DNA from 4 places in the Clostridium sp. JNZ J1-5 genome. Region 4 is predicted to be linked to each of the others. Evidence: riboswitches for the same ligand, from Rfam matches in the RefSeq annotation. Region 4 holds a riboswitch; each other region holds the start of a gene.
What was found. A riboswitch is a leader RNA that binds a small molecule or an ion and turns the genes downstream of it on or off. The one in region 4 is predicted to bind thiamine pyrophosphate.
Positions count from the first base shown of each region.

Region 1 (3,248 bases), 830 kb from region 4:
TATGCCTATCTCTGGGATAATCAGCTGGAACTATTATTTCTTTTAATGTGGCTATAGGTTTTTCTGAAATAACAAATATTTTATTTGATAAAAATAATGCTTCTTCTACATCATGAGTTATAAATAATATAGTTTTCCTCAGACTAACCCATTGAGTTAATAACCATTCCTGCATAGAAATTTTTGTTATAGCATCCAATGCGCTAAAAGGTTCATCTAAAAGCATAACTTCAGAACCTGTAAGCAAGGTTCTAATAAAAGAAACTCTCTGCCTCATACCACCTGATAAATCTTTAGGATATTTATCTTTATATTTTTCAAGTCCAAAAACTTTCAAAAATTCTTCTGCCTTTTGCTTTGCTTCACTTATACTTTTACCATTAACCTCTAATGGTAAAGAAGCATTTTCAGAAATAGTTCTCCATGGTATCAATAGATCTCTTTGGGGCATGTACCCTATATACCCATTTAAATTATTGATATTATTATTATTTATAAAAATCTCTCCATTAGAAACTTTCTCAAGACCTAATATTAGTCTAAAGATAGTACTTTTCCCACATCCACTGGGTCCTATTATGCTTATAAAATCATTTTTATCTACATGAAAGCTTAAGTCTTCTATAAGAAACTTTGAATCATTTTTATATTTAAAATTAACATTACAGAACCTCAACATAAAATTTTACATCTCCTTGCCATAAGACATATCCCAAAACATATATTCATATTTGCTGGTATTCACAAATATCTCTTCCAACTTTTTAAGTTCACTATCTGACATGTTTTCTGACAAACTGTCTACTAGATCTATAACCCATTGGGTGGCTTGTTTATATTCATTAGAAATATAACCTCTTATCCATTCTCCATAAAATTCATGTTCCGTAGAACCTGGTAATTGACTTAACTTCTCGCCAATTTCTAGATAACTCCACATACAAGCTAATAATGAAGTGGTAAGTTCCGCCAAATTTCCAACATGAGAAATTGCAAGCATATAGTGGGTGTAAGAAATATTAGTAAGAGAAGCCTTAGCTAATTTAATTTCTTCTGAAGTAATCCCAAGTCTTTTCATATATGATCTATGTATACTCATTTCTCCATTTAATATTTCATTTACCATTTTAGAGAACCCTTGCATAACCTCTTCACTATCTGCCTTAACTATACCTAAGGCATATACTTTAGCGTAATCTAATAGATAAATATAATCTTGAATCATATAAAATTTAAACTTTTCTACATCTAAAGTACCATCACCTATCCCTTTTATAAATGGATGTTCATAATACGAATTCCAGATTTCCTCCACGGTTTTATATAATTTTTTCGAAAACTTCATTTCAAATCCTCCTCATTTTTATAAAGTTCAATTAAGTTAAAAATAAAAAAGCACAGACCTCAAAAGAGATTTGTGCTTATACTTATACTTTTAATATTTTTATTATTAGCAAAGTTTAAAAACCTCTTCCTACGCTGGAATTATCCAGATCAGGTTAAAGGGTCTAAGAATATCGTTCCTAATCTCAGCCGGCAAACACCAGCTCCCCTGGGATTATTATACTAAATTTTATTATTCAATTTTATTTTTATCCGATGACTACCCGCTCTAATACTCCCATGGCACTCTGTGAAAGCGATTCGCACCAAATCGAAGATTTGGACTCTCTGCTTTTTTTTAAAGTGGGAGTAAAGGGCGGCTACGTCCCTGGATAACGATTTCTAAGCTTCAGACTCCATCTGAAGCCAAGAACTCTGTTTATAAAATTATATTACTATAACATATTATCATCGTCAATGTTTAAATATTTCAAAACAAATCTATGTTTTAAAATTAACAATGTTTTAGAGTTATTTATAACCATTTTTAGTACTTTTACTTTCTTTTTTCGATTTTATAATAACTATATTAAGTACTTAAAAACCATATATTAAGAGTTTTTACATAGAACATAACAGGGTTTTCCTCCATTTCACGACAAACGCTTTAAAATTTTTGATATTTTTTTAATTAAAATAAAATTTATCATATAATTTATTCCTTTATTTTTTTATAAATATCTTTATTTTTTTGTAAAGTTTGATATAATTTAAACAAACGGAATTTTATTTTTAAACATAAGGGGGTACACTTAATTGTGTTGTAATAATCAAGATAATAAAAATTTTACAGAACTGGAACAATTCATTGACAACATTCCTGACAAAAATGGTGCCTTAATCGAAGTGCTTCATAGGGCACAAAATATCTTTGGTTACTTATCTAAAGAAGTACAAAAATTTATAGCCAAGAAATTAGAAATACCCGTTTCCAAAGTTAATGGTGTTGTAACCTTCTATTCTTATTTTACCGAAGAACCAACTGGCAAATATGTTATAAATATATGCATGGGGACCGCTTGCTTTGTAAGAGGTGCTGGTGATATACTTTCTGAATTTGAAAAAAAATTAGGTATTAAGGTTGGAGAAACTACTTCCGATGGTAAATTTACTGTTCAAATTTTAAGATGCGTAGGAGCCTGTGGATTAGCACCAGTAGTAACTGTAAATGATAAAGTTTACGGTCATTTTACTAAAGAAATGGTAGATAAAGTTTTAGACGAATATTCAGAATAGGAGGAATTATCATTGAATAAAATAAATTCTTATGCACAATTACAAGATTTATATGAAAAATATTCTTTAGACTTAGAGATAAGAGAAGATACTAAAACTGAAAAAGAAGCTCAATCCTGCAATCGCTTTCTAACAATTTGTGGTGGAACAGGATGTAAATCATCTGAAAGTGATAAAATTCTTGAGAATTTAAAAAACGAGATTGAAAAAGCAGGATTATCATATAGAGTAACTGTATCTATAACAGGATGCTTTGGATTTTGTGAAAAAGGTCCTATAGTTAAAGTAAGTCCAGATGATACATTTTATGTAAGTGTTAAGCCAGAAGATGCTGAAGAAATAGTTAAAAGCCATCTGGTTGAAGGAAAGATTGTGGAAAGACTTCTATACGAGGAACCTTCTTTAAAGGAAAAAGTTCATAGACAAGATCAAATGTCCTTTTATAAAAAACAACATAGAATAGCATTAAGAAATTGCGGTTTTATAAATCCTGAAAAAATACAAGAAAGCATAGGAGCTAAAGGATATCAAGCTTTAGGAAAAGTATTAACAGAAATGACTCCTGATGATGTTATAAAACTTATGATAGATTCTGGATTAAGAGGAAGAGGTGGCGGTGGCTTCCCTAT
Region 1 is NZ_CM132773.1:276,311-279,558, forward strand. Features, by position in the region: gene ACWW38_RS01390 (ABC transporter ATP-binding protein) at 1-679, opposite strand, end outside; gene tenA (thiaminase II) at 686-1,345, opposite strand; TPP riboswitch at 1,455-1,564, opposite strand; gene nuoE (NADH-quinone oxidoreductase subunit NuoE) at 2,140-2,619, shown strand; gene ACWW38_RS01405 (NADH-ubiquinone oxidoreductase-F iron-sulfur binding region domain-containing protein) at 2,632-3,248, shown strand, end outside.
Region 1: it holds a riboswitch for thiamine pyrophosphate, as region 4 does, so the genes downstream of both, tenA (thiaminase II) here and purF (amidophosphoribosyltransferase) in region 4, are expected to answer to the same signal.

Region 2 (3,248 bases), 1.5 Mb from region 4:
TTTGCAATCTCATAAAATTCTCTTGTAGATACATCCTTTTCTCTTACTTGTACTAGCGTTACTCCAGATTTTATAGCATCTTCAACACACTGCTTTAAGTTTCTTCCATTTAAAAAGGATCTATCAGTAATTAAATATAATTTGTAATCTATATCCATTGAATTTTACCTTCCTTCACAATATCTTCATCTTTTAATAAGTATATTTCATCTATAAGTTTAACCTTAAAGCTTCCAGGAGTATTAGCTACTTTTTCTGCATGTTCTCCAGCTAAATTCATAGATAAAACTGAAGCTACAGCAGCTATAAACTTGTCTTCTTCTACAGCAGCAGTAGCAGCTGTAAGTGCTCCTACCATACATCCTGCCCCTGTAACTAATGTTAAAAGACTTGTGCCATTTTTAATTATGGCTGTTCTTTCACCGTCAGTAACTATATCTTCAGCCCCTGTAGCAGCAACTATGCAATTATGTTTTTTAGCAAGAGATATACAAGCTTCTACTGAATTACTTCCATCATCTATAGAATCTACACCTCTAGTTTTAGCTTCATAACCAGCTAAATATTTTATTTCTCCAAGGTTTCCTTTAATTATATCTACCTTACCAATTTCAAAAAGTCTTTCAATGAAATCTATTTTTCTTTTTATAGCTCCGCAGGCAACTGGATCCAAAATTACTGGAATATTATTATTTTTAGCAGAAAGAGCAGCCATAAGCATAGCTTGTTCTTGTTCTTTAGTAAGAGTTCCTACGTTTATATAGATAGAAGAAGCAATTTTTGCAAAATCGTAGCATTCATCGTAAGCTTCAGCCATAGCAGGAGATGCTCCATAGGCTAATAGTATGTTAGCGCAGTCATTGATAGTTACATAGTTTGTTAAGGCATGTACAAGAGGTGTAGTTTGTCTAACTTTTTTTAAAGTTTTAGAAACACTGTTAATCATATTAATTCCCCCAATTAAGTAAATTTAGTTTTGTAAGTTTGTAATTTATTTATTATTCATATTTAACATTAGCTTTTTTATATAAGTCTATAAAATGGCCAACAGGTCCAACTCCATGACCTATAGGAAAAGAATTTTCAATTGCCATTTTTATGTAATATTTTCCTAATTTAACAGAATGATTAATAGAATAGCCTTTAGCTAGAAAACTTGCAATTGCTGAAGAAAGTGTGCAGCCAGTACCGTGAGTGTTAATAGTATCTATTCTTTTTCCCTCCAGTGTTAAGAATTCATCTCCATAACATAAGATATCTGTTGAGTTATTACATCTATGTCCACCCTTAACTAATACATTTTTTACTCCATAATCTTTTATTTTTAAGGCAGCTACTTTCATGTCTTCTTCACATGTTATTTTCATTCCTGTAAGTTCTTCAGCCTCAGGAATATTAGGGGTTACAATATCAGCAATTTGGATTAAACTTTTCAATTCATCAACTGCTTCAGGCTTTAAAAGATGATATCCACTTTTAGATATCATAACTGGATCTAAAACGATGTTTTTAACTTTATATTCAAGTAATATATTTTTTATAGTTCGTATTATTTCTGAATTAGATACCATTCCTATTTTTACAGCGTCTACTTCAATATCATCAAAAATTGCTCTCATTTGAGCTTCCACAATTTCTTTACTAATTTCTTGAACTGCAGTAACTCCTTGAGTATTTTGAGCTGTTACAGCACAAATTACACTCATTCCATATACTCCAAGTGCACTCATAGTCTTTAAATCTGCTTGTATTCCGGCTCCTCCACAGCTATCGGAACCGGCAATAGTTAATACTTTTATCATAATACCCATCCTTTCTTGATGAAAAAAATAACACCATACAGAGATAAGATTGCATAGGTGTTTTATAGTAACAAATAGTTATTTATAATATCAAAGCTCCTTATGCACAAAGCAAAAGGAGCTATATATACTATATAAACTTCTTCATTGCTTCCTACGCTAGTGTTATCTAGTTTCAGGTTCAAAGGGTTAGAATATGTTCCTCTCAGCCATTATAGGCACCCCTGCAATACGTATATTTAATTTTATCTATATAAATTATACCATAAACTATTGGATTGTACATAAGTTGTTTCATAATTAATTATTAAATAAAATTATCAACAGCTGTTTTTATTTACATATCTTATATACTAAGGGGTGATTATATGAATATAGATGCTGTTTTTGAAGGTGGAGGAATGAAAGCTATTGGGTTAGTTGGTGCAGCATGTTGTCTTCAGGACAAAGGGTATAATATAAAAAATTTTGCAGGATCTTCAGCAGGAGCTATTGTAGCAGCATTATTAGCTGCAGGATATAGCTGCAGAGAATTAAAAGATATTATAATGAATCTTAATTATAATGAGTTTTTAGATAATAATAAATTGAAAAAAATTAGACCATTGATGTTTGCAAAAAATTTTATTACACTCTTCAAAGATAGGGGGGTATATTCAGGAGATCCAATAGAAAAATACATAGGAGAACTTTTAGAGGCTAAAGGAAAAACAAAATTTAAAGATTTGAGCGTAGAAGGTAAATCGTATCTTAAAATAATCATTTCTGACATAACTAAAGGAGATATGCTGATAGCTCCAGATGATTTAATAAAATATGATATTGATCCAATGGAATTTGAAATTGCCAAAGTTGTTAGAATGAGTATCAGTATGCCTTTTATATTCAAACCTGTAAAACTGAGTTATAAAAATGAAGTGAGTTTTATAGTAGATGGAGGGATTTTAAGTAATTATCCTATATGGGTTTTTGATGTAAATAATAAACCTAGATGGCCAACCTTTGGTATGAAGCTCATAGAAGATAAAAAAACATTTACAGCAGGTGGAAAAACAGATATTATATCTTTTACATTTGATGTAATTAGTGCAATGATAAATAAAAATGAAGAAATATATATTAAAAATAAAGATTGGGTGAGAACTATACCAATACCAACATTAAATGTAGGAACTACTCAAATTAATATTACTAAGGATTTAGCTAATAAACTATTTGAATCAGGATATGAAAGTGCTGAAAAATTTTTAAGTAAGTGGAATTTTAATAGATATGTAGCTGATTACAGGAGTTAAAACATTATTTGAAAAATTATAATTTTGTTTAAAATAAGAGACTATATTAGGGCTAATAAAAAAACTAATATAGTCTCTTTCACGTTAATAATCACATATTTATTATATGTTAGCTAAATTTTTTTGAGAAAATTTCTAAGTGCTTTGTAGC
Region 2 is NZ_CM132773.1:3,224,021-3,227,268, forward strand. Features, by position in the region: gene thiE (thiamine phosphate synthase) at 1-158, opposite strand, end outside; gene thiM (hydroxyethylthiazole kinase) at 149-946, opposite strand; gene thiD (bifunctional hydroxymethylpyrimidine kinase/phosphomethylpyrimidine kinase) at 999-1,802, opposite strand; TPP riboswitch at 1,937-2,038, opposite strand; gene ACWW38_RS15410 (patatin-like phospholipase family protein) at 2,171-3,097, shown strand; gene ACWW38_RS15415 (methyl-accepting chemotaxis protein) at 3,207-3,248, opposite strand, start outside.
Region 2: it holds a riboswitch for thiamine pyrophosphate, as region 4 does, so the genes downstream of both, thiD (bifunctional hydroxymethylpyrimidine kinase/phosphomethylpyrimidine kinase) here and purF (amidophosphoribosyltransferase) in region 4, are expected to answer to the same signal.

Region 3 (3,248 bases), 1.7 Mb from region 4:
TCCAGTGCCAGTGATGAAACTTCTTGAAATTGTTGTTGGGCTGTCTACATCACAAGAAACTATTGCCACAGCTCTTAAAGTTGGAGAAATGCTTGGTAAAGAGACTATTATTGCAAAGGATAGTCCTGGATTTATTGTAAATAGAGCCTTAGTTGTAATGTTAAATGAGGCTATATGCATGTATGATGAAGGAGTAGGAACAGCCGAGGATATAGACAAAGGAATGATGCTTGGATGTAATCATCCTATGGGACCTTTAGAATTAATGGATATGATTGGTATTGAGATTATTCTTGCAGTAATGGAGTCTTTTCATAGAGATTTTGGCGATTCCAAATATAGACCTTCTATCCTCCTAAGAAAGATGGTTGCAGCAGGACGTTTTGGCCGCAAAACAGGAAGAGGGTTTTATACTTATGATAAAAATGGGAGAAAAATTAAGTCTACAAAATAATTTAATTTACGCTATATTGAAATGAAGGGGGCTTAACAATGGGGTATAACAATTTGATTGTTGAAAAAAACCAAGGCATCTGCATTGTAAAAATCAATAGGCCAAAAAGCTTGAATGCACTTAATGATGAGGTTATTAGTGAGCTGGATTCTGTTATTGATGATATTAAAAGCGATATTAATGTAAAAGTTGCAATTATTACTGGGGTGGGAAAAGCCTTTGTTGCTGGCGGAGACATTTTAGTTATGCAAAATATGTCTGCTGGAGAGGGAGCTAGATTTTCTGCTCATGGAAGTAATGTTTTGAGAAAACTTGAATTAATGAGCAAACCGGTTATTGCAGCAATTAACGGATTTGCCTTTGGTGGTGGATGTGAATTATCCATGGCATGTGATTTGAGGATTGCTTCTTCGAATGCAAAATTTGGTCAGCCTGAAGTAGGACTTGGTATAATTCCAGGATATGGTGGAACACAGAGATTACCAAGAATAGTAGGGATAACAAAAGCTAAAGAATTAATTTATACAGGTGAAATAATTGATGCCGCAGAAGCTTTGAAAATAGGACTTATAAACAAAATTGTTGAACCTGAGAAGTTAATTGATGAAGCAGAAGCTCTAGCAGATAAAATAATTAAAAATAGCATGCTTGCCGTTGGATACAGTAAAGAAGTAATTAATAGAGGTATACAGATTGATATGGACACGGCCTTAAGTATGGAATCAAATTTTTGTGGTATGTGCTTTTCAACAAAAGATCAAAAAGAAGGAATGACAGCTTTTATTGAGAAGAGAAAAGCTGAATTTGTAGGTGAATAATAGTTTACGCCAAACCTATCTTTACAAATATATAAGTAAAATGTATACTGAATATATAAATAAATAATATTATATAAAGTTTTGTGGGGGGACCATTTTGGTTGAGAAGGTTAAAACCTGACCCTTAGAACCTGATGTAGTTAACACTACCGTAGGGAAACAAATCGAATTTATAAGTATATAATCTGTAAATACGTTCGATATTTAATGTTTACCTTTGGGTAAACATTTTTTTATTTTAAAATAATAAATTTAGGGGGAGATTTTGTTGAAAACTAAAAAACTTACATATGCAGCAATGTTGGTGGCAATTGGAGCTATAGGTGGAAATCTTATATACTTTCCAATAGGAGCATCTAAATGTACACCCGTTCAGCATATAATCAATGTATTAGCAGCAGTTATACTTGGACCAGGATATGCTGTACTAAGTGCATTTTGCATATCACTTATAAGAAATATGATGGGAACAGGTACACTTCTAGCTTTCCCTGGTAGCATGATAGGAGCTTTTATAGCTGGAATGCTTTATAAAAGCACAAATAAAAAGTTTTTAGCAGTTATAGGAGAAATTTTTGGGACAGGTATCATAGGTGCTATAGTAGCCTTTCCTATAGCTAAGTTCATATTAGGTAAAAATGTAGCTGCATTCTTTTTTATAGTGCCATTTTTGATTAATACAGTTTGTGGCAGTTTAATTGCTTATTTCTTTTTAAAGGCAGCAGAATTGACAAAGAGGAATATAGTAAAAGTAGGAGAATAACTTATACCGTTACTAATAATTATAGTATTCTATATTAATTAAATTTTATTTTCCATTATATTAGCTATTGAACAAATTGAGATTTGCATTTAAAATTGTTTTATTGAAGAAGGAGAAAGTAGATGGAAGAGAATATATCTGTAAAAGCATGCCATCTTTTGAAGTTAATAAAAGAAAAAAAGCCGTTAATACATCATATTACAAATTATGTTACTGCAAATGATTCTGCAAATATAGTTCTGGCAATGGGAGCATCTCCTATAATGGCAAATGCTTTAGAGGAAGTAGAGGAGGTTGTTTCATTAGCATCTGCGTTGGTTCTTAATATGGGAACCTTGAGTAAAAATAATGCTGAAGCTATGTTAGTTGCTGGAAAGAAAGCAAATCAGCTTGGAATTCCAGTAATATTAGATCCTGTAGGGGTAGGATCAACTATTTTTAGGGGTAACACCGCCAATAGAATTATAAAGGAAGTAAAATTAGAAGTTATCAGAGGCAATATTTCAGAAATAAAGTGGATAAGTGGGATTAATTCTGAAAATAAAGGAGTAGATGCTTCTCAGCAAGATATTGTAGAATTAGAGAATTTAGAGTATGGGAAAAATATTGCAGAAAATTTAGCATTAAAATTAAACTGTGTTATTGCAATAACTGGTGCTACGGATATTATTTCTAATGGAACAAAAACAACTTTTATAAAAAATGGACATAAAATGCTATCTACAGTAACAGGTACAGGATGTATGTGTACTTCTATCATAGGGACTTATTGTGCTGTTACAAAAGATTATTTTACTGCAGCTGCTGCAGGAGTTATGACCATGGGAGTAGCTGGTGAAAGAGCATATGAAAAACTTGCATCAATTGATGGAGGCAGTGGTAGCTTTAAAGTAAGGTTAATAGATTCAATATCTAATTTTACAGATTAATATATTAGGCTATATTTTAAGAGATTGTTAATGACTTATAATGTGGAAAGCAATTCTAAATTTAGTATAACAATTAAAATACAATAAACTATAAAAAGGAGAATTTACCGTGGAACATTGGTCGCTTATTGCTATTGCGGTATATGTATTTATTTTACTTGCAATAGGTTATTATTCTTACAAAAGGACGCATGACATTTCAGACTACATGCTAGGGGGGAGAGGCCTTGGACCCATGGTAACAGCACTATCTGCAGGAGCAAGTGACATGAGTGGCTGGATGC
Region 3 is NZ_CM132773.1:3,021,523-3,024,770, forward strand. Features, by position in the region: gene ACWW38_RS14550 (3-hydroxyacyl-CoA dehydrogenase family protein) at 1-454, shown strand, start outside; gene ACWW38_RS14555 (enoyl-CoA hydratase-related protein) at 493-1,272, shown strand; TPP riboswitch at 1,348-1,448, shown strand; gene thiW (energy coupling factor transporter S component ThiW) at 1,541-2,035, shown strand; gene thiM (hydroxyethylthiazole kinase) at 2,158-2,964, shown strand; gene putP (sodium/proline symporter PutP) at 3,074-3,248, shown strand, end outside.
Region 3: it holds a riboswitch for thiamine pyrophosphate, as region 4 does, so the genes downstream of both, thiW (energy coupling factor transporter S component ThiW) here and purF (amidophosphoribosyltransferase) in region 4, are expected to answer to the same signal.

Region 4 (3,248 bases):
GTCAAAGCTGTGGTATGCCACTTATTAATGAAAAGGAATTTGGAACAAATGAGGATGGGAGCAGCAATAGAGACTACTGTATCTATTGTTATGAGAAGGGTGCTTTTAAAGGTGATATGACTATGGAACAAATGATTGAATTTTGTGTTCCACATATGGTTAGAGCTAACCCTCATATGAGTGAGGAAGAGGCCAGAAGCAGTCTAGAAAGATTTTTACCTACATTAAAAAGATGGAATGATAAGTAGATAAGGAGAATAAATGGACTATATTCCTGCAAAAACAATAGTTTCACAGTATGTTAAAGACAATTCATGGTTTGGTGTTAATTATAATATGAATATCTATAAAGGATGCTGCCATGGATGTATTTATTGTGATTCTAGAAGTGAGTGTTATGGTATAGATAATTTCGATAAAGTAAGAGCAAAAGAAAATTCAATAAAAATTATTAGAAATGATTTAAGAAGTAAGAGAAGAAAAGGGGTTATAGGGACTGGAGCAATGAGTGACCCATATAACCCTTTTGAAAAAGATTTAATGCTTACACGAGATGCATTGGATTTAATAAATAGATTTAATTTTGGAATAGCTATAGCAACTAAAAGCAATCTTATAACACGTGATATTGATATTTTAAGAAAAATTAAAGAACATTCACCAGTAATCATAAAGATGACTGTTACTACATTCCAAGATGAACTTTGCAAAAAAGTTGAACCTAATGTTTGCGCTGCATCAGAAAGATTTCAGGCTATAAAGGCTCTTTCTGATAATGGTATATTCACTGGGGTGTTACTTATGCCTATTTTACCTTTTATTAATGATAATGAAGAGAACATTGTAAGTATAGTAAAGAAGACTGCTGAATGCGGTGGAAAGTTTATTCTTGCATATGGCATGGGCTTAACCCTTAGACAAAATCAAAGAGAATATTTTTATAATCAACTAATAAGATTGTTTCCAGATAAAAATCTAGTTCAAAAATACAATACTACATTTGGAAATAGCTATGAATGCTCTTCTCCAAATTCAAGAAAACTTTGGGTGATATTTAAAAATGAATGTGAAAGATTAGGAATACTTTATAAAATGAAAGATATAGTATCAGCTTATAAAGCTGGGTATGATGATAGACAGATAAGCTGGTTTTAATATATACGAAATTTTTAGAATTTAAAATCTTGTTAATAGAATTAAGTTGAATACAGTAAAATATTATGCTATTATTAATTAATAAAATTTAATAAGCTATATAACACAGGGGGGCTGGATTGGCCAGCTGAGATTAAGAACCGTAATTCTTTGACCCTAAGAACCTGAACTGGATAATACCAGCGTAGGAAGTTGTTTATCGATGTAATATATTACATATATTGTTGCTGCAATATATGTATAATCTGCTAATTTAAACGCAAATCCTATGGATTTGCGTTTTTTTATTTGGAGTAAAAACTCCATCTGAAGTCAAGAACTCTGTTTATAAAGAAAGGAGGTGTAAATGTGAATAAAAGTAATCCTATTGATAAATTTAAAGAGGAGTGCGGAGTTTTTGGAATATTTAGTGAGGATGAAATAAATATATCAGCCATTTCCTATGTGGCTCTTAGTGCACTGCAGCATAGAGGACAGGAAAGTTGCGGTATATGTACATATAGTGAAAATAAAATGAATTGCCATAAGGGGATGGGATTAGTTTCAGATGTGTTCACTAGAGAAGAATTACACAAGTTAATAGGCAAATCAGCTATAGGACATGTAAGGTATTCAACTTTTGGTGAAAGTAATCTAAATAACGCTCAGCCTATCTTAAGTGGGAGAGGTAGTAGAGAAATAGCAATTGCACATAATGGAAATATAACTAATGCAATTCCGCTAAAAAAAGATCTAGAGAATAAAAGAGTAGAGTTTGATACTTCAGTAGATTCAGAAATAATCCTAAAGCTAATTGAAAATAAAGATATTAGACATCTTGAAACAGCTATAGTAGAAGTTATGAAACAACTTAAAGGAGGCTATGCCGTAGTACTCCTAACTAATGAAAAACTTATTGGATTTAGAGATCCAAATGGTACAAGACCACTATGTATTGGCAAATTTAAAAATTCTTTTATTTTATGTTCTGAAAGTTGTGCCATTGATGTTATTGGCGGGGAGCTGATAAGAGATGTCTGTCCAGGAGAAATAGTTACTATTGATTCAGAGGGGTTAAAATCAAACTATTGTCTTGAAAAAACTAGCAATACAATTTGCGCCTTTGAGTATATATATTTTGCTAGGGCAGATAGTGTAATAGATAAATTAAGCGTATATGAATCTAGAATTAATGTAGGTAAAAGGCTATGGGAAGAATCTCCCATTGACGCTGATATAGTCATTGGAGTTCCAGAATCAGGAACTACGGCTGCAGTTGGCTTTTCAATTGCCTCTGGCATACCTTATGATATAGGATTCGTAAAAAATCAATATATAGGTAGAACCTTCATAGAACCACTACAGGAAAAACGAGAAACAAATCTTGAGATAAAACTTAGTGTAATAAGAAGTGGTGTTGAAGGAAAAAGAATTGTTGTAGTAGATGACTCAATTGTAAGGGGTACTACAAGTAAAAAAATTGTTGCACTCCTTAGAAAAGCAGGAGCAAAAGAAATACATTTTAGATCAGCTTCACCTATTATAAAATATCCTTGTTTTTGGGGGATAAATACACCTAATAGAAGTGAACTTCTCGGTTCATCAAATACAGTGGATGAAATAAAAGAGTTAATAGGAGCTGATAGTCTGAAATATGTAAGTATTGATGGTTTAATAAAGTCTTTTGGCGGTAAAATGACTTGTCTTAAGTGCTTTTTAAATCAGGAGAAGATTTAGGTTGTTATTATTAATTTTATAAAAAGGAGAGAAAGATTATGAATTACACAACTCAAATGGATGCTGCTAGAAAAGGCATAATAACAAAAGAAATGGAAGTAGTAGCTAAAAAGGAAAATATGGAGATTGAAAAACTTAGAGAGCTTATTGCTGAAGGAAAAGTAGTAATACCTGCAAATAAGAACCATAAATCATTAGATGCAGAAGGGGTAGGGGAAGGATTAAAGACTAAGATTAATGTTAACTTAGGTATTTCCAGGGACTGTGTAAATATAGACATGGAACTTGAAAAAGTAAAAACAGCTATAGAAATGAAAGCAGAAGCTATAATGGATTTAAGTTCATATGGTAAGACAGAAGAGTTTAGAAAGAAAGTA
Region 4 is NZ_CM132773.1:1,107,134-1,110,381, reverse strand. Features, by position in the region: gene ACWW38_RS05315 (zinc ribbon domain-containing protein) at 1-248, shown strand, start outside; gene ACWW38_RS05310 (radical SAM protein) at 262-1,155, shown strand; TPP riboswitch at 1,253-1,364, shown strand; gene purF (amidophosphoribosyltransferase) at 1,504-2,871, shown strand; gene thiC (phosphomethylpyrimidine synthase ThiC) at 2,910-3,248, shown strand, end outside.